Regions from separate parts of the Azoarcus olearius genome, predicted to be linked through region 2. Evidence: riboswitches for the same ligand, from Rfam matches in the RefSeq annotation. Region 2 holds a riboswitch; the other holds the start of a gene.

Region 1 (10,085 bases), 950 kb from region 2:
CGCCACCCGGAGCGACTTCACGCTGCGCGCGCCGGGGGAGGGCAAGGACGAAGTGGGCGAGACCGTGGCGGCTTTCAACGGCCTGGTCGAACGCACCCGCGCCGCGCTGGTGGACGTGCGCGAGCGGGCGGCGCAGATGCACGAAGCGGTGGCGGAGGTGTCGCGCGCAGCGCTGGGAGTGGCCGCCCGCGCCGAGCGCCAGAACGTATCGACTGGCGCGATGGCGGCGTCGCTGGAAGGGCTGACCGCGAGCATCAGCCAGGTGTCGGGCCACGCCGCCGCAGCGCGCGAGCTGTCGGTGGCCGCGGGGGAACGTGCGGGGGCGGGCGGCCGGGTGCTGGGCGACACGCTCGGCGCGATGGAATGCATTGCCGGCCGTGTTGGCGATGCCGGCCAGCTGATCGACCGCCTGGTCGGCGGGCTGCGCGAGGTGACGCAGGTGGTGGCGGTGATCCGCGAGGTGGCCGAGCAGACCAACCTGCTCGCGCTCAATGCCGCGATCGAGGCGGCGCGTGCCGGGGAGCAGGGGCGCGGCTTCGCGGTCGTCGCCGACGAGGTGCGGCGGCTGGCCGAGCGCACCGGGGACGCCACCGGCAACATCGCCGCGATCATGGCCCGCATCGAGCAGGCGGCCGCGATGTCCACGCAGGGCATGGCAGCGGCAGTGGAGGAGGCACGCCAGGGCGAGGCGCTTGCCGGCGAGGCCGGCGGCCATGTGCAGGCGATCCAGGAGGGGGCCGGGCGCGCGGCGGCCGCGGTGACCGACATCAGCCAGGCGTTGCAGGCGCAAAGCAGCGCCGGGCAGGACATTGTGCGTCACGTGGACGAGATCGCGCGCATGAGCGAGGAAAGCCGCCTCGCGTCTGCCGAGGCGGCCGACGCCGCGCGTCGGCTCGACGAACTGGCGGCGACGGTCGGTGCCACCGTCGGCCGCTTCCGCACCTGAGCAGCGGTCAGCGGCCGCCCTCGGTTGCCGGCCGAGCGGCGGCGAGGGAGCGCGCCTCCAGGCGGTGGGACCCGACGCTGAACGCCAGCGCCAGGATGGCCAGCGCCACCCCCACCCAGGGGATGCCGTCGTAGCCGACCCCCTGCCGTATGGCCACGCCGCCCACCCATGCGCCGATGGCGTTGCCGAGGTTGAACGCGCCCTGGTTGACCGTGGAGGCCAGATTGGGCGCGCCGGCAGCCTCGTTCACCACCCGCATCTGCAGCGGCGAGATCAGCGCGAAGGCGGCGACGCCCCACAGGAACACCACCGTCACCGCGCCGAGCGGCACCGGCAGCGCCGTGGGCAGTAGCGCCAGCACCGCGATCACCGCGACGAAGATGCCGATCACCGCCGGCATCAGCCGCCAGTCCGCCAGCCGCCCGCCGAGCAGGTTGCCGAGCGTGAGGCCGGCGCCGAACAGCAGCAGCACCAGCGTCACCCCGCGCGGCGAGATGCCGGTCACTTCCAGCAGCATCGGCGCGATATAGGTAAACACGCTGAACAGGCTGGCCGATGACAGCACGCTGATCAGCATCGCCAGCAGCACCTGCGTGCGGCGCAGTGCGCGCACCTCGTTGAGCAGGCCGCGGCTGCTGCCCGCGCCGAGGTCGTGCGGCGGCCAGCGGTGCAGCGTCAGCGCCGCGGCAACGCCGATCGCCACCACCGCCCAGAAGGTGGCGCGCCAGCCCGCGTGCTGGCCGAGCAAGGTGCCGAGCGGCACGCCGAGCACGTTCGCAAGCGTCAGCCCGGTGAACATCAGCGCGATCGCCTGGGCGCGACGTTCGGGCGCGACCAGCCCGGCGGCGACTACCGCGCCGAGGCCGAAGAAGGCACCGTGGCAGAACGCGGTGGCGATGCGCGCCGCCATCAGCGCGGCGTAGTCCGGCGCCAAGGCGCACAGCAGGTTGCCGGCGATGAACATGCCGATCAGGCCGAGCAGCGCGCGCCGGCGTTGCATGCGCGAGATCACCACGGCGAGGATGGGCGCGCCGATCACCACCCCCATCGCGTAGCCGGACACCAGCATGCCGGCGCGCGGGATGTCGACGCCGAGGTCGCGGGCGACCTCGGGCAGCAGACCCATGATGACGAATTCGGTGGTGCCGATGCCGAAGGAGGCGATGGCGAGGGCGAGGAGCGGAAGCGGCATGGGGCAGAAGGGTTTGCGGTGCTCGGATGGTGCGTTGCAGCATCTTACGCCCCGGCGGCGGCGGGCGCCGGGGCGGGTTTCAATATGCTGATGCCGCGCTGAGGCCGGGTCAGCGCCGCGCACCGAGGCGAAGTGCAAGCGCAACCGCACTGGCGGCGACCGCCACGCCGATTACGCCGTTCCAGCCCGCGTGGGCCAGCGCCAGGCTGCCGAGCGACGAGCCCGCCGCCATGCCGACGAACATGGTTGTGATCAGCAGCGCATTGATGCGGCTGCGCGCGCCGGCGTCCAGGCTGTAGACGATGCTCTGGTGGGCGACCAGCGCGGCCTGGATGCCGAAGTCGAAGCCGATTGCGCTCGCCACGATCAGACCGAGCCGGGCCGAAGGCGGCAGCAGCGGGGCCAGCCACATCGCTGCGAACGCCAGCAGTGCCAGGGCCGCGCCGAGCACGGTCACCGGCTGGGGGCCGCGACGGTCGGCAAGGCGGCCGGCGAGCGGCGCCGCCAGCGCACCCGCCGCGCCGGCCAGGCCGAAGGCGCCCGCCGCGGCGCTGCCGAGCTGGAAGCTGTCGTGCAGCATCACCGCCAGGGTGGACCAGAAGGCGCTGAAGCCTACCGACAGCAGTCCCTGCGCGAGGGCCGCGCGGCGCAGCGCCGGATGCGCCATCCACAACCCGCGCAGCGAGCCGAGCAGCGCAAGGTAGCTCGCCCGCGTGGTGGGTGGGATGTGCGGGATGCCGCGCCAGGCCACCACGCCGATCGCGGCGACCGCGAAGGCGGCGATGAAGTACATCGTGCGCCAGCCGAACTGCTCGGCGACGAAGCCGCTGACCACCCGCGACAGCAGGATGCCGAGCAGCAGTCCGGTCATCACCGTACCGACGATGCGGCCGCGCTGCCGCTCCGGCGCCAGCGCCGCAGCGGCCGGCACGATGTCCTGCGCCAGCGTGGCGGCGAGACCGACGCCGAGGCTGGCGGCGAGCAGCAGGCCGACGCCGGGGGCGAGGCCGCTGGCCAGCAGTGCGAGGGCGAGCAGCGCGGCCTTGAGGGCGATGATGCCGCGGCGGTCGTGGCGGTCGCCGAGCGGCGCCAGCAGCAGGATGCCGCAGGCGTAGCCGAGCTGGGTCAGCGTGGGAATCAGGCCGACGCGCGCGGCGTCGGCGCCGAGGTCGCCGGCGAGCACGCCGAGCATCGGCTGGCTGTAGTAGATCGAGGCGACACTGAGTCCGGCGCCGGCCGCGAGCAGCAGTACGAGCGTCGGACGTGGCCCCGCCTCGGCGGGAACGAAGGCTGCATACGCAGCCTGAATGTTGGCCATGATGGAAAGCTCCGGGGTGTGGGGCGACGGATGAATTCTTCCTTTTGACGATGCGGGTTTGTAGTGGCGGGGGATGCAGGACTGTTATACGTTTGACGCATGAGCGAACTCAGCCTTGAACCCCTCGCCGGCGCCGATCGCGTCGAACTGCTGCGTACCCTCGTGCGCATCGTCGAAGCCGGCAGCCTGTCGGCGGCGGCGCAGCAGCTCGGCATCACCCAGCCGACGGTGAGCCGGCGGCTGCAGGCGCTGGAGCGCGCGCTCGGCCTCAAGCTGCTGCAGCGCTCCACCCACGGCATGAAACTCACGGGCGAGGGCGAGCGCTGCTACGCCCATGCGCGCGACCTGATCGAGCGCTGGCAGGCGATGGAAACCGACCTGCATGGTGCCCGCGACGAACCGCGCGGCAACCTGCGGGTACTGGTGCCGCACGCCTTCGGCCAGGGCCAGCTGATCGCGCCGCTGGTCGATTACCTGCGGCGCTATCCGGAGGTGGCGGTGGAGTGGTTGCTGCACGACCGTCGCCCGGACTTTCTCGCCGAGGGCATCGACTGCGCGATCCAGGTCGGCGAGGTTGCGGATCCGGGGGTAGTGGCGGTGCGGCTGGCGGAGGTGCCGCGCATCGTGGTGGCGGCGCCGGGCGCGTGGGGCGAGGGCGCGCCGCCCGCGGCCCCCGAAGCGCTGGCGGCGATGCCGTGGCTGGCGCTGCGCACCTACTACCGCGATGAGGTGCTGCTGGTGCGTAGCGGCGACGGTGAGCGCAGCCGCTTCCCGATCCGGCCGCGGCTGAGCACCGACAGCCTGTACGCGCTGCGTACCGCGGCGCTGACCGGACTGGGCGCCTGCGTGACGTCAGCGTGGGTCGTCGCCGACGATGTCGCGGGGGGCAAGCTGTGCCACCTGCTGCCGGAATGGGAGGCACCGCCGTTGCCGGTGTATCTGGTCTATCCGCACGCGCGCCACTATCCGGCCAAGCTGCGGGTGTTCAACGCGATGATGCGCGCCTGCATGCCGGCGCTGGGCGGCATGCGCCCGCCGACGCCGGCTTCCGCCGGCCTCGGCTGAGCCCCCGCTTGGGGGCCTTCTATCTCAGGCCAGCCCGAGGCGCTTGCAGATCTCGGTGGTGAGCGCGGACTGGTTCATGCTGTAGAAGTGCAGGCCGGGGACGCCGGCGGCGAGCAGCTTCTCGCACAGCTCGGTGACCACATCCAGGCCGAAGGCGCGGATGGCGTCGGCGTCGTCGCCGTAGGACTCGAACTTGCGCCGCATCCAGCGCGGGATCTCGGCGCCGCAGGCATCCGAGAAGCGCGCCAGCTTGGAGAAGCTGCCGATCGGCATGATGCCCGGCACCACCGGCTTGTCGATGCCGAGCTTGCGCACCGCGTCGACGAAGTGCAGGTAGGCGTCGAGGTTGTAGAAGTACTGCGTGATCGCCGAATCCGCGCCGGCGTCCATCTTGCGCTTGAAGGCGGCAAGGTCGTCGGCGGGGGTCTTGGCCTGCGGATGCCATTCCGGATAGGCGGCAACCTCGATGCGGAAGCGCGAGCCGGTCTCGGCGCGGATGAATTCCACCAGCTCGTTGGCGTAGCGGAACTCGCCCGGATCGACCACGCCCGAGGGCAGGTCGCCGCGCAGCGCGACGATGCGCTTGACGCCGGCGTCGGCATATTCGGCAAGGATGGCGCGGATGCTGTCGCGGGTGGAGCCGATGCACGACAGGTGGGGCGCGGCCTCGCTGCCGCTGGCGGCGATCTCCTTGACCGTGGCGAAGGTGCGCTCGCGGGTGGAGCCGCCGGCGCCATAGGTCACCGAGAAGAAGGTGGGCTTCAGCTCGGCGAGCCGGGCCTGCACCGCGCGCAGCTTCTCTGCGCCCTCGGCCGTCTGCGGCGGGAAGAATTCGATGGAAAGTTCAGTCTTGTGCATGTTGCATCCAGATGAAGAATTCGCGGTTGCCGTCGGTGCCGGTGATGGGCGAGTCGTACCAGCCGAGCACCTCCAGCCCGGCAGCCGCGGCGGCCGTGCGCAGCTTGCGCTCGACCTCGGCGTAGCGCGAGGCGTCGCGCACGATGCCGCCCTTGGAAAGCCCTTGCGGGCCGACCTCGAACTGCGGCTTGACCAGCGCCAGGATGTCGCCGTCGGCTGCAAGCAGCGCCGGCCACTGCGGCAGCAGCAGCGTCAGCGAGATGAAGCTGGCGTCGCAGACGATCAGGCCGAAACCGCCCGGCGGGCAGTGCCCGGCCAGATTCGCCGCCGTCAGGTGACGCGCATTGACGCCTTCCAGCGTGATGCAGCGCGGCTCACCCGCCAGGCGCGGGTGCAGCTGGCCGTGGCCGACCTCGACCCCGACCACCGTATCGGCGCCGGCCTGCAGCAGGCAATCGGTGAAACCGCCGGTGGATTGGCCGACATCCAGGCAGATGCGGCCCGTCGGGTCCAGCCCGCTCGCCGCGAGCGCGCCGGCGAGCTTGAGTCCGCCGCGCGACACGAAACGGTCGGCTTCGTCCGCCGTCACCGTCAGCGTCACCGATTCCGGCAGCTCCTGTGCCGGCTTGGTCACCGCCACGCCGTCGGCGCTGACGCGCCCGGCCTCGATCAGCACCCGCGCCGCGGTGCGCGAAGGCGCCAAGCCCTGCTGCACCAGCAACTGGTCGGCACGTGGCAGGCCGCGCGCGACCGCGGCGGGCGCAAGCGGCCGCTCCGCGGCCGGACGGCTGCTGCGGCGGTGGAAGGATTTCATCGCGCGTGCCCTTTCGGCAGAGGACGGGCGGCCCGCAGGCCGCCCGCCGCCGCGATCAGTAGCGGTAGTGGTTGGGCTTGTACGGGCCTTCGACCGGCACGCCGATGTAGTCGGCCTGGGCCTGGCTCAGCACGGTGAGATTCGCCCCGATCTTCTTCAGGTGCAGGCGGGCGACCATCTCGTCCAGTTGCTTGGGCAGCACGTACACGCCGACCGGGTAGTCGCCGGTTTTGGTGAACAGCTCGATCTGCGCCAGGGTCTGGTTGGCGAAGGAGTTGCTCATCACGAAGCTCGGATGGCCGGTGGCGCAGCCGAGGTTCACCAGGCGGCCCTCGGCCAGCAGGATGATGCGCTTGCCGTCCGGGAAGATGATGTGGTCGACCTGGGGCTTGATGTTCTCCCACTCGTACTGGCGCAGGCTGGCGACTTCGATCTCGGAGTCGAAGTGGCCGATGTTGCAGACGATGGCGTTGTTCTTCATCGCCTTCATGTGCTCGTGGGTGATCACGCCGACGTTGCCGGTGGTGGTGACGAAGATGTCGCCCAGCGCAGCGGCGTCTTCCATGGTGACCACGCGGAAGCCTTCCATCGCCGCCTGCAGCGCGCAGATCGGGTCGATTTCGGTAACCCACACGGTGGCGCCGAGGCCGCGCAGCGACTGGGCGCAGCCCTTGCCCACGTCGCCGTAGCCGAGCACCACGCCGATCTTGCCGGCGATCATCACGTCGGTGGCGCGCTTGATGCCATCCACCAGGGATTCACGGCAGCCGTAGAGGTTGTCGAACTTGGACTTGGTGACCGAATCGTTGACGTTGATCGCCGGGAACTTGAGTTCGCCCTTGGCGTGCATCTGGTACAGGCGGTGGACGCCGGTGGTGGTCTCTTCGGTGACACCCTTGATCTGCGCGAGGCGGGTGGAGTACCAGGTCGGGTCGGTCTTGAGCTTGGCCTTGATGCTGGCGAACAGCACGGTCGCTTCCTCGCTGTCCGGCTTGTCCAGCACCGCGATGTCCTGCTCGGCGCGGGCGCCCAGGTGCAGCAGCAGGGTGGCATCGCCGCCGTCGTCGAGGATCATGTTGCTGTAGCCGCCGTCCTTCCATTCGAAGATGCGGTGGGTGTAGTCCCAGTAGTCTTCCAGCGATTCACCCTTGACCGCGAACACCGGCACGCCCGAAGCGGCGATGGCGGCGGCGGCGTGGTCCTGGGTGGAGAAGATGTTGCACGAGGCCCAGCGCACTTCGGCGCCGAGCGCGGTCAGCGTCTCGATCAGCACCGCGGTCTGGATGGTCATGTGCAGCGAGCCGGTGATGCGCGCGCCCTTCAAGGGCTGGCGGGCGGCGTATTCCTCGCGGATCGCCATCAGGCCCGGCATTTCGGTTTCGGCGATGCGGATTTCCTTGCGTCCCCAGTCGGCGAGCGACAGGTCGGCAATCACGTAATCCTTGATGTCAGCCACAGTGTTCATGTCGTAATCCTTGAACGTGTGGCCGGGAGGGGGTGCAACGGTGATCTCACCTCGTCACCCCGTGCCCGGCACGGGTTATTAGGTGAGCGCAGTTCTGAAGGGACCGAGCCTGGGACGGACGTCTCGCAGCGCTCCTCGGTGGTCGTCGATTATATACCCGCCGTCCTCGCGTGGCGTCTTGTTAGCGATGGTGTCCGCCGAGAACGGCACATCGGCCGGCCGGTCAAAACCGGCAAAACGCGCGATGCCGTCCGCATCGGCAGAACGAGGGGGGAATGACGATGAAAACGAGATTCGACGTGGTCGTCCTGGTTCTGGTGGTCGGAGGCTGTTCGGCGATGTTGCCGAAGAGCCATCAGGAAACGGTGTCGCCGTGGAACACCTTTGAAGAAGCGAAAGCCGCGTTCGACAAGATCGAACTCGGCGCGACCGACCGCGAGGCGGTGCACCAGCTCGGCTTCAACCCGTCCTCCACGCCCAACGTGCAGATCCTCAACTACTCGCAGATCGCGCATGTCGTGCTGCCGGGCGACCGCCTGATCCCGGACGGCGAGGTGCCCACCGCGATCCGCAAATGCGTGCTGGCGCAGGAGCGCTGCGTGGGTTACCAACTGGAGGAAAGCCGCATCAAGCGCAACCGCGTCGGCGGCTTCTGGGGCGACTTCCTCAATTTCCACCGCGAAACGCTGACAACCGGCTGGCGCTTCAATGCGCTGGTGGTGCTGATCGACAACCACGTGGTGTTCAAGCAGTGGTCCGGCCAGCCCTCGATCCGCGAGGTGGGCGTCAGCCGCAACCCGCTGGGCCCGCTGCAGGGCGCGGGCGAACGTCTGTCCACATTCCAGTAAGCCGTGCCGCGGGCGCGCACGCCCGCGGCAGTACGGTGCTTAGAGACCGGCGGCGGCGCGCAGCGCGGCGGCCTTGTCGGTCTGCTCCCACGTGAACTCCGGCTCGTCACGGCCGAAGTGGCCGTAGGCGGCGGTGCGGGAATAGATCGGGCGCAGCAGGTCCAGGGTCTGGATGATGGCCTTGGGGCGGAGGTCGAAGTGGGCACGGATCAGGTCGACGATCTTGTCGTCGGCGACCTTGCCGGTGCCGAAGGTATTCACCATCAGCGACACCGGCTTGGCGACGCCGATCGCGTAGGCGACCTGCACCTCGCACTTGTCGGCCAGGCCGGCGGCCACCACGTTCTTGGCGACGTAGCGGCCGGCGTAGGCGGCCGAGCGGTCGACCTTGGACGGATCCTTGCCGGAGAACGCACCGCCGCCGTGGTGGGCCGCGCCGCCGTAGGTGTCGACGATGATCTTGCGCCCGGTCAGGCCGCAGTCGCCGTGCGGGCCGCCGATGACGAAGCGGCCGGTGGGGTTGATCAGGTAGCGCACCTCGCCCTGCATCAGCTCCTTGGGCAGCACCGGCTTGATGATCTCCTCGATCACCGCCTCGGAAATCTGCGCGTGCGACACTTCCGGGTTGTGCTGCGTCGACACGACCACGGTGTCGATCGCCACTGGCTTGCCGTCGACATACTTCACCGTGAGCTGGCTCTTGGCGTCCGGGCGCAGCCAGGGCAGGCGGCCGTCCTTACGCACTTCGGCCTGGCGCTGCATGATGCGGTGCGCGTAGTAGATCGGCAGCGGCATCAGGCTGGGGGTTTCGTTGGTGGCGTAACCGAACATCAGGCCCTGGTCGCCGGCACCCTGGTCGAGATCGAGCCCTTCGCCTTCATTCACGCCCTGGGCGATGTCGGACGACTGGCGATTGATCGCCGCCAGCACGGCGCACGACTTGTAGTCGAAGCCGATGTCGGAGTTGTCGTAGCCGATGCGGCGCACCACATCCTGCGCGATCTCACGGTAGTTGGGGTGGGCGGAGGTGGTGATTTCGCCGGAGATCACCACCAGGCCGGTGGACACCAGGGTTTCGCAGGCGACGCGCGCCTTGGGGTCTTCGGCCAGGATGGCGTCGAGCACGCCATCGGAGATCTGGTCGGCAACCTTGTCCGGGTGGCCTTCGGAGACCGATTCGGAGGTGAAGAGAAACTCGTTTGCCATGCGTTCTGCTCCTGAAAAACAAAAATCCCCGGTTCTGTGGCGTCGTGGCCAGCTCCGGGGATTTCGGCGAGCAGCCGACGCTTTAGCAGTATTTCTGGTGCCCGTTCGCAACGGAGTAGTCCGGGAACATGGCGGCCGCCCTGCAAGTTGTCGAATTAACTCGGCGGCTAAGCGATAATTATAGGCTGCCGACCCGCGGCGTCAAAGCCGCGCCCGCCACGCAAATTGAAAAATCCCGTAAACGTGCTCGTTTCCCTTCTTTTTAGACTCTCCTCCCGCTTGCCGCTGTCGTGGCTGCACCGCCTGGGCGGCTGGATGGGCTGGCTCGTCTATTGGTGCGCCCCCGGCTACCGCCGGCGCCTGCGGCGCAACC
Region 2 (10,085 bases):
GCCGGCGACCTGCGGCAGGCGTTCCTTCACGCGCGGCAGCATCGCGTAGACCTTTTCCAGGTCGGCTTCGATGCCGTCGCGGTCGCGGCGGGTGTAGGCGCCCATGCGCAGGTTTTCTTCCACCGTCAGCCGGGTGAAGATGCCGCGCCCTTCCGGGACCAGCGCGATGCCGCGGCGCAGGCGCTTGTGCGCCGGTACCGGGTTGATGCGCTCGCCGGCGTAGAGGATGTCGCCCCCGGTGGTGGGCAGCACGCCGGCGATCGCGTTCAGCGTGGTGGTCTTGCCGGCGCCGTTGGCGCCGATCAGGCACACGAGTTCGCCGGCATAGAGTTCGAAATCGATGCCCTTGACCGCCTGGATGCCGCCATAGGCGATCTGCATGCCCTGCACCTGCAGCAGTGGCGCGGCCGGATTAGTGTGCATGCTTGCCTCCGCCGAGGTAGGCGTTGATGACCGCGTCGTTGCGCTGCACTTCGGCCGGCACGTCCTCGGCGATCTTGCGGCCGAAGTCGAGTACCGCGACGCGGTCGCACAGCCCCATCACCAGCTTCACGTCGTGCTCGATCAGCAGCACGGTGACGCCGTCGGCGCGGATCTGCTCGATCAGGCGCTTCAGGTGGCCGGTCTCGGTGGCGTTCATGCCGGCGGCCGGTTCGTCCAGCGCCAGCAGCTGGGGTTCGGTGGCGAGCGCGCGCGCGATCTCCAGCCGGCGCTGGTCGCCGTAGGAAAGATTGCGGGAGACCACCTCGGCGAAGCGTTCGATGCCTACGTAGCGCAGCATTTCGTAAGCGCGTTCGGTCGTCAGGCGTTCTTCCTCGCGGGTGAAGCGGTTCTGCGCGAGGATGCCCCACACCCCGGCCTTGGTGCGGATGTGGTGTCCGGCCATGACGTTCTCCAGCGCCGTCAGTTCGCGGAACAGGCGGATGTTCTGGAAGGTGCGGGCGATGCCGCGGCCAACGATCTTGTGCGGCTTGCCGGTGGGCAGCTCGCTGCCGTTGAACACGAACTCGCCGCCGTCGGGCACGTAGGCGCCGGTCAGCACGTTGAAGAAGGTGGTCTTGCCGGCGCCGTTGGGGCCGATCAGGCCATACACCTCGCCCTTGCGGATGGTCAGCGAGACGTCGGTGAGCGCCTGCAGGCCGCCGAAGCGCTTGCCGATGTTGCGGGCTTCGAGCAGCGTGATCATTCGGCGGCGCTCCGGTGCAGGTTTTCCGGATGCGCGTAGCGCGCCCGCGCCGGGATCAGGCCCGCCGGACGCAGCAGCATCATCAGGATCATCGCCAGCGACAGCAGCAGCATGCGCAGCACCTCGGGGTCGAGCAGCACGTGGCCGAACACCGCCTGCTGGAGCGGCACCGCGACGTGGCGCAGGATTTCGGGCAGCAGCGCAAGCACGAAGGCGCCGACCAGCGCCCCGGCGATGTTGCCCATGCCGCCGAACACCACCATCGTCAGCACCGCGATCGACTCCATCAGCGAGAACGACTCCGGCGACACGAAGCCCTGGAAGGCGCCGAACAGGCAGCCCGAGACGCCGCCGAAGGTGGCGCCGAGCGCGAACGCGAGCAGTTTCATGTTGCGGGTGTTGATGCCGATCGCCTTGGCGGCGAGTTCGTCGTCGCGCATCGCCGCCCACGCGCGGCCGATGCGCGAGATCTGCAGGCGGCGGATGAAGATGATGGAGCCGGCGACGAAGGCGAGGAAGAAGTAGTAGTAGAGGAACAGCGAGTTGATCGAGAGTTCTTCGGTGACGCGGATGTTGCGTGAGAGGTCCCAGCCGAACAGCACGATCGGGTCGATCATGTTGATGCCCTGCGGCCCGTTGGTGATGTTGATCGGGTAGTTCAGGTTGAGCATGAAGATGCGCACGATCTCGCCGAAGCCGAGGGTGACGATGGCGAGGTAGTCGCCGCGTAACCTCAGCACCGGAAAGCCGAGCGCGATGCCGGCGAGCGCGGCGAAACCGGCGCCCAGCGGCAGGATCAGCCAGAACGGCAGATGCACGTCGAAGTGCGGCGAGGCGAGGAAGGCGAAGCTGTAGGCGCCGACCGCGTAGAAGGCGATGTAGCCGAGGTCGAGCAGGCCGGCGAAGCCCACCACCAGGTTGAGGCCCAGCGCCAGCATCATGTAGAGCAGCGCGAAGTCCAGGATGCGTACCCAGCTGCGGCCGAACTGCCATGCGATCAGCGGCGCGGCGATGGCGAGGATCAGGATCAGCCAGCGCGCGGCGAGCGGGTTGCGTTTGCCCAGCCAGGGAACGGCGGCGGCGAGTTCGTTCATGGTTCTTTCCCCTTACGCGCGGTCGGACACGCGTTCGCCGAGCAGCCCGGTGGGCCGGAAGATCAGCACCAGGCCGAGGATCAGGAAGGCGAAGATGTCCTGGTAGGACGAGTTGAGGAAACCGAAGGTGAGGTGCTCGATGTAGCCGGCGCCGAAGGATTCCACCAGGCCGAGCACCACGCCGCCCACCATCGCGCCGCCGAGGTTGCCGATGCCGCCGAGCACCGCGGCGGTGAAGGCCTTGAGCCCCGGCATGAAGCCCATGCCGTAGTGGGCGATGCCGTAGTTGCTGGCATACATCACGCCCGCCACCGCGGCCAGCCCGGCGCCGATGACGAAGGTGAAGGCGATGACCGCGTTGGTATCCACGCCCATCAGGCTGGCGGTGCGGTGGTTTTCGGCGGTGGCGCGCATCGCGCGGCCGATGCGGGTGCGGCTGACCAGCAGCGTCAGGCCGATCATCAGCAGCGCCGACACGATCACGATGACGATCTGCACCGGGGTGACGAACACGCCTTCGACCGGCTGCAGCGGCGTGGTCGAGATGAGTTGCGGAAAGGTGTGGTAGTTGCGGCCCCAGATGATCATCGCGATCGTCTGCAGCAGGAAGGACATGCCGATCGCGGTGATCAGCGGCGCCAGCCGCGGCGCGTTGCGCAAGCGTCGGTAGGCCAGCCGCTCCATCGTGAAGCCGATCAGCATCGACACCGGAATCGCCACCAGCAGCGCGATCGTCAGCATGACCAGCGGCGACATGCCGGGCGCCACCCCCATCAGGAACAGCATGGTCTGCAGCGCGGTCATCGCGCCCACCATCAGCACGTCGCCGTGGGCGAAGTTGATCAGGCCGAGAATGCCGTAAACCATGGTGTAGCCGAGTGCGATCAGCGCGTAGACGCTGCCGATCACCAGGCCGTTGATCGTCTGCTGGATGAGGGTTTCCATCGGGCCCTTGCGCGCGGCGGATAGCTTGAAGTGCGGGTGGAGCAGGCGGCGCCGGCATCGGTGCCGGCGCCGCGAGGGGCGCGGCGGGTGGCCTCGCGCCCTGCGCTGGCGCTTACAGCGGCGCCCAGTCGCCGTTCTTGAACTGGTACACCGTGATCGAGCCTTCCTTCAGGTCGCCCTTGTCGTCGAAGGAGATGTTGCCGATGACGCCCGGGAAGTTCACCTTCTTCAGTTCCGGAATGTACTTGGCCGGCTCAGCCGAGCCCGCCTTCTGCATCGCGGTGATGATCGCGGTGGCGGCGTCGTAGGCATACGGCGAGTAGATCTGCACGTCGGCGTTGTAGCGCTTCTTGTAGCGCTCGCGGAAGTCCGCCCCGCCCGGCATCTTCTCGATCGGCAGGCCGGCCATCGAGCAGTAGGCGTTGGCGCTGATCGCGTCGCCGGCCAGCTTGATCATCTCGGGGCTGCAGCCGCCGTCGCCGGTGAGGAACTTGGCCGAAATGCCGAGCTGCTTCATCTGGCGCAGCATCGGGCCGGCCTGGGCGTCCATGCCGCCGAAGAAGATCACGTCCGGGTTGGTGGCGCGGATCTTGGTGAGGATGGCGTTGAAGTCGGTGGCCTTGTCGGTGGTGAACTCACGCGCCACGATCTGCGCGCCCGAGGCCTTCGCGCCCTTTTCGGTTTCGTCCGCCAGGCCCTGGCCGTAGGCGGTGCGGTCGTCGATGATCGCGATCTTCTTCGCGCCCAGGTTGGTGGCGGCGAACTTGCCGAGCACCGAGCCCTGCTGCACGTCGTTGGCGATGGTGCGGAACACACCCTTGTAGCCCTGCTGGGTGAGCTTGGGGTTGGTGGAGGCGGGCGTCACCTGGGCGATGCCGGCCTGGTCGTAGATGCGCGACGCCGGAATCGAGGTGCCGGAGTTCAGGTGGCCGACGACAGCCTTCACGCCCGCGTCGACCAGACGCTGGGCCACCGTGGTACCGGTGCGCGGGTCGGCCTGGTCGTCCTCGCCGACGAATTCCAGCTTGACCTTCTTGCCGCCGATCGTGACGCCCTTGGCGTTGGCCTCTTCCACCGCGAGGCGGGTGCCGTTTTCGAGATCCTTGCCGAGGTGGGCGATGGTGCCGGTGAGCGGGGCGACGCCACCGATCTTGACGACCTGTTCCTGGGCCTGGGCGCTACCGATGCCGAGCGCCATCACGGCAAGTGCTACGACGGATTTCTTCATACCTGATCCTCCAGCGAAACTGACATAAGGATGTTTCGTGTTGTTGTTCCCACTCCGGCGCCACCTCCAGCGCGGCGGGGTGGGTGGTACGACTCGCAAGTCCGCTTTCCGCAGCGCCCGCCGTTGTGCCCGGGAGGCTGCGCGAAAGTGGCGGTATTGTGCCCAAAAAACGGTGCGCGGCGGGGCCCGGGCGAGGCGCCGGGGCGCGCGGCGCAAGCGATCTGCGATCGAAACGAGGCGCAGGATTCATGCCAGTGGCGATGAGGCAGGTGCGCCCCGCATCCGCCGAGGGGGCGCGCGTGCCGGGCGCACGCACAGCGGGCGCGGCGCACCGGGGTGGTGCAGCCGCGTCACCCGCTTGCGCGCGGGCGGCGGAAGCGCTCAGTCGGCCGATACCCACTTGCCGTCGCGGAAGCGGTGCATGCTGACCCCGCCGTTGCGGATGTCGCCCTGGGGGTCGAAGGCGATTTCGCCGGTCACGCCCTTGAAGGCGACCCGCTGCAGGGCCGGCAGGTACTTGGCCGGCTCGCTGGAGTCGGCCGCCTTCATCGCTTCGATCAGGGCGGTGGTGGCGTCGTAGCTGTAGGGCGCATAGAGCAGCACGTCGGTCTTGTAGCGCTGCTTGAAGCGGCTGAGGAAATCGGCGCCGCCGGGCATCTTCGCCGGCGGCAGGCTGGCCTGCGAGCAATACACCTTGTCGCTCATCGCGTCGCCGGCGAGCTTGATCATCTCGCCGGTGCATACGCCGTCGCCGCCCAGGTAGATGGCGCTGCTGCCCAGTTGGCGCAACTGGCGCAGCATCGGCGCCGCTTGCGCGTCCATGCCGCCATAGAACACCGCGTCCGGCGCCTTGGCTTTGATCTTGGTGAGGATGGCGAGGAAGTCGGTGGATTTGTCGGTGGTGAATTCGCGCCCGACCACCTGCAGTCCACGCTGCCTGGCCGCATCGGCAAAGGCATCGGCCAGGCCCTGACCGTAGGCGGTGCGGTCGTCGATGATCGCAACCTTGGCGGCTTTCAGCGTGTCGGCGGCGTACTTCGCCGTCGCCTCGCCCTGCTGCAGGTCGTTGGCGATCACCCGGAAAGTCACCTTGTAGCCCTGGCGGGTGAGCTTGGGGCTGGTGGAGGAGGGCGTCACCACCGGCACGCCGGCCTGCTCGTACACCCGCGACGCCGGGATGGACGCGCCCGAGGTCACATGGCCGACCACGCCTTTCACGCCGAGATCGGTGAGCCGCTGCGCCACGGTGGTGGCAGTGCGCGGATCGCCCTGGTCGTCCTCGCTGACCAGCTCGAACTTCACCTTCTGCCCGCCCAGGGTGATGCCCCTGGCGTTGGCGTCCTCGACCGCCAGCCGCGCGCCCATCTCGCCATCCTTGCCGAAATGGGCGATGGGCCCGGTGAGCGGGCCGGCGTGGCCAATCTTGACCACGGTCTGGGCGAGGGCGGCGGAATTGCCCACCAGGGCGAGGGTAGCGGCCAGCAGGCAGGCTACGGGCGTCTTCATGGCGGTTCTCCGGTGCGTTGCAGATTGTCACCCGGCGCGATTGCGTTTCCGGCCGGCAACGGAGATTCTAGCCCGCGCCCGGCGGCCCGTTGCCGGTAGGGAGATGCCCCGATGAGACGCCTGCTGACCGTGCTCTGTTCCGTACTTGCCGCCCTCGGCCTGCCCGCCTGCGACGGCTTCAACGCGCGCGAACTGCGGCCCGGGATATCGACCGCGCTCGAAGTGCGCGACCGCTACGGCCCGCCGCAGATGGAGTGGCACAACGACGACGGCTCGGTGACCTGGGAGTATTCGCGCCAGCCGCAGGGCGCCGAGTGCTACATGATCACCATCGGCCCGGACAACGTATTGCGCAGCCTCGACCAGGTGTTGAACGAAGCCACTTTCGCCCGCGTCCAACCCGGCATGAGTAACGAGGACGTGCGCCGCCTGCTTGGCAAGCCGGCGTCCAGCCAGTTCTTCCAGCTCAAGCAGGAGACCGTGTGGGAATGGCTGATCGAGCGCGGTTCCACCGTGGTCGATCCGGTCTATTTCACCGTGTCCTTCAACACCGAGGGCCGTGTCGTCAGCACCGGCCGCTATACCCGCATGCGAGGTTGAAATGTTCCGTGGTTCCGTCGTCAAGGCCCTGCTGCTTGTCGCCGCGCTGCTGATGGGCGGCTGCGCCGTCTTTCAACCGCCCCGCCCCTACACCACCGAGGCCGAAGCGCTGGCCGACCGCGGCGAGCCCACCCGGCGCTGGGACAACGGCGACGGCACCACCACGCTGGAGTACGCCACCCAGCCCTACGGCGACACCTGCGTGATGGTGCAGGTGGACGCGGGCGGCATCGTGCTGCGCCAGTGGGATGCGCTGGACTACGACAACCTCGCCCGGGTGCAGAAGGGCATGAGCAAGCAGGATGTGGCGCGGATGCTGGGCGAACACCGCTCCGAGCAGACCTTCCGCCTGTCGGGCGAGGAGGTGTGGGACTGGAACATCCGCAACGACGGGCCCGGCATCGCCACGCTGTTCAACGTGCATTTCAAGGACGGCACGGTGGTGCGCACCAGCCAGAGCTACATCCACTACCCCGACAGCACCATGTGGGGACCGTGGGGGATGTACCCGTGGTATCCCTACGGCTACCCCTATGCCTATCCCTACTACCCGCCGCGCGTGCGTGCCGTGCCCTGGCGGCCGTGGCCCTATCGCCCGCCGCCGTGGCATTGAGCCCATCGCCGTAGGCGCCCGAGGCTCGACACCCCTGCCCGTGCCGCCGTAAAATCCGCAGCCTGCCGAGGAGCGCTGCGACCCGAAATCACGCCGGGCCAGGCTCGGCAACCGAACAACGGCGCTCGCAAACCACCAGCCGGGTTTGCCGCGCCGTTTGCTTTTGCGTCGCCTACCCGCTGTGCTTAGCCCGCCACGCCGGACACACGAGGTAGAACCATGCAAGCCGACCGCTCCGAAGAACTCCGCCAGCAACTCGCCCAGCGCATCCTCATCCTGGACGGCGCGATGGGCACGATGATCCAGCAGTACAAGCTGGGCGAGGCGGACTACCGCGGCACGCGCTTCCTCGAACATCCGAAGGACCTCAAGGGCAACAACGACCTGCTGGTGCTGACGCGCCCGGACGTGGTCGGCGAGATCCATCGTGCATATCTCGATGCCGGCGCCGACATCATCGAGACCTGTTCCTTCAACGCCACCCGGGTGTCGCAGGCCGAATACGGCATGGCCGACATCGCCTACGAACTCAACGTCGCCAGCGCCCGGCTGGTGCGAGAGCTGTGCGACGAGTTCACCGCCCGGAACCCGGCCAAGCCGCGCTACTGCGCCGGCGTGCTGGGCCCGACTTCGCGCACGCTGTCGATCAGCCCGGATGTGAACGACCCCGGCTACCGCAACATCGAATTCGATGCGCTGGTGGAGGACTACTACGAATCCGCCAAGGGTCTGATGGAAGGCGGCGCCGACCTGCTGCTGATCGAAACCATCTTCGACACGCTCAACGCCAAGGCCGCGGTGTTCGCGGTGGAGAAGCTGTTCGACGACCTTGATCGCCGCCTGCCGGTGATGATCTCCGGCACCATCACCGACGCTTCCGGCCGCACGCTCTCGGGGCAGACCGCCGAAGCCTTCTGGAACTCGCTGGCGCACGCGCGGCCGATCTCCTTCGGCCTCAACTGCGCGCTCGGCGCCAAGGAGCTGCGCGCCTACGTCGACGAACTCTCCAACGTCTGCGACACCTTCGTTTCCGCCCACCCCAATGCCGGCCTGCCCAATCCGCTGGCGCCCACCGGCTACGACGAAACGCCGGAGCAACTGGCGGACGCCGTCGTGGAATGGGCGCAGTCCGGCCTGGTGAACATCCTTGGCGGCTGTTGCGGCACCACCCCGGCCCACATCGCCGCGATCGCGCAGGCGGTGGCGAGCGTGCCGCCGCGCCGGGTGCCGGAAATCGAGAAGAAGCTGCGCCTGTCCGGGCTGGAACCCTTCAACGTGGGCGCCGACAGCCTGTTCGTGAACGTCGGCGAGCGCACCAACGTCACCGGCTCCAAGGCCTTCGCCCGCATGATCCTCGAAGGCCGCTTCGACGACGCGCTGGCGGTGGCCCGCCAGCAGGTGGAGAACGGCGCCCAGGTCATCGACATCAACATGGACGAGGCCATGCTGGATTCGGTGGCGGCGATGGAGCGCTTCCTCAAGCTCATCGCCTCCGAGCCGGACATCTCGCGCGTGCCCATCATGATCGACTCTTCCAAGTGGGAGGTGATCGAGGCCGGCCTGAAATGCATCCAGGGCAAGGGCATCGTCAATTCGATTTCGATGAAGGAAGGCGAAGAGAGCTTCCTGCGTCAGGCGCGGCTGGCCCGCCGTTACGGCGCCGCGGTGATCGTGATGGCCTTCGACGAGAAGGGCCAGGCCGACACCTATGCGCGCAAGATCGAGATCTGCGCCCGCGCCTACGAGCTGCTGGTCGGCATCGGCTTCCCGCCCGAAGACATCATCTTCGACCCCAACATCTTCGCCATCGCCACCGGCATTGAAGAGCACGACAACTACGCGGTCGATTTCATCCAGAGCGTGGCCTGGATCAAGGCCAACCTGCCCCATGCCAAGACCTCGGGCGGGGTTTCCAACGTCAGCTTCAGCTTCCGCGGCAACGAGCCGGTGCGCGAAGCCATCCACACCGTCTTCCTGTACCACGCTATCAAGGCCGGGCTGACCATGGGCATCGTCAACGCCGGCATGCTGGGGGTGTATGACGACCTCGACCCGGTGCTGCGGGAGAAGGTGGAAGACGTTGTCCTTAACCGCAAGGCGGCATCTGGCCAAAATCCGGGCGAAGCGCTGGTGGAACTGGCCCAGACGGTGAAGGAAGGCAAGTCCAAGGACACCGGCCCCGACCTCGCCTGGCGCGAATGGAGCGTGGAAGAGCGCCTGAAGCACGCGCTGGTGAAGGGCATCACCGAATTCGTCGTTGCCGACACCGAGGAAGTGCGCGCGCGCCTGGAGTCCGAAGGCAAGCCGCCGCTGGCGGTCATCGAAGGCCCGCTGATGGCGGGCATGGACGTGGTCGGCGACCTCTTCGGCGCGGGCAAGATGTTCCTGCCCCAGGTGGTGAAGTCCGCCCGCGTGATGAAGCAGGCGGTGGCCCACCTCATCCCCTACATCGAGGCGGAAAAGGCGCGCACCGGCGCCACCAGCAAGGGCCGCATCGTCATCGCCACCGTAAAGGGCGACGTGCACGATATCGGCAAGAACATCGTCGGCGTGGTGCTGGGCTGTAATGGCTACGAGGTGATCGACCTCGGCGTGATGGTGCCCACCGACAAGATCCTCAACGCCGCGCGCGAGCACGGCGCCCAGGCCATCGGCCTGTCGGGCCTCATCACCCCCTCGCTGGAAGAGATGAGCCACGTCGCTGCCGAGATGCAGCGCCAGGGCTTCGACGTGCCGCTGCTCATCGGCGGCGCCACCACCAGCCGCGCTCATACCGCGATCAAGATCGCCCCGCACTACCAGCAGCCGGTGGTGTATGTGCCGGACGCTTCGCGCGCGGTCGGCGTGGTGACCGCGCTGCTGTCCGAAGGCGGCGCCGGGGACTTCAAGGCCCAACTCGCCGCCGACTACGAC

What was found. A riboswitch is a leader RNA that binds a small molecule or an ion and turns the genes downstream of it on or off. The one in region 2 is predicted to bind S-adenosylhomocysteine.
Region 1: linked by a shared signal. The riboswitch ahead of ahcY (adenosylhomocysteinase) and the one ahead of metH (methionine synthase) in region 2 are both predicted to bind S-adenosylhomocysteine.

What each region holds. Positions count from the first base shown of each region.
Region 1 covers NZ_CP016210.1:660,404-670,488, forward strand. Annotated here, with positions in the region: gene dqs_RS03205 (methyl-accepting chemotaxis protein) at 1-946, shown strand, start outside; gene dqs_RS03210 (MFS transporter) at 954-2,138, opposite strand; gene dqs_RS03215 (MFS transporter) at 2,248-3,456, opposite strand; gene dqs_RS03220 (LysR family transcriptional regulator) at 3,556-4,521, shown strand; gene metF (methylenetetrahydrofolate reductase [NAD(P)H]) at 4,546-5,379, opposite strand; gene dqs_RS03230 (TlyA family RNA methyltransferase) at 5,366-6,193, opposite strand; gene ahcY (adenosylhomocysteinase) at 6,249-7,658, opposite strand; S-adenosyl-L-homocysteine riboswitch at 7,736-7,799, opposite strand; gene dqs_RS03240 (hypothetical protein) at 7,940-8,506, shown strand; gene metK (methionine adenosyltransferase) at 8,546-9,712, opposite strand; gene dqs_RS03250 (lysophospholipid acyltransferase family protein) at 9,956-10,085, shown strand, end outside.
Region 2 covers NZ_CP016210.1:4,167,031-4,177,115, reverse strand. Annotated here, with positions in the region: gene dqs_RS19115 (ABC transporter ATP-binding protein) at 1-423, opposite strand, end outside; gene dqs_RS19110 (ABC transporter ATP-binding protein) at 413-1,186, opposite strand; gene dqs_RS19105 (ABC transporter permease subunit) at 1,183-2,280, opposite strand; gene dqs_RS19100 (branched-chain amino acid ABC transporter permease) at 2,293-3,225, opposite strand; gene dqs_RS19095 (branched-chain amino acid ABC transporter substrate-binding protein) at 3,338-4,453, opposite strand; gene dqs_RS19090 (branched-chain amino acid ABC transporter substrate-binding protein) at 4,835-5,959, opposite strand; gene bamE (outer membrane protein assembly factor BamE domain-containing protein) at 6,071-6,559, shown strand; gene dqs_RS19080 (hypothetical protein) at 6,561-7,172, shown strand; S-adenosyl-L-homocysteine riboswitch at 7,234-7,306, shown strand; gene metH (methionine synthase) at 7,392-10,085, shown strand, end outside.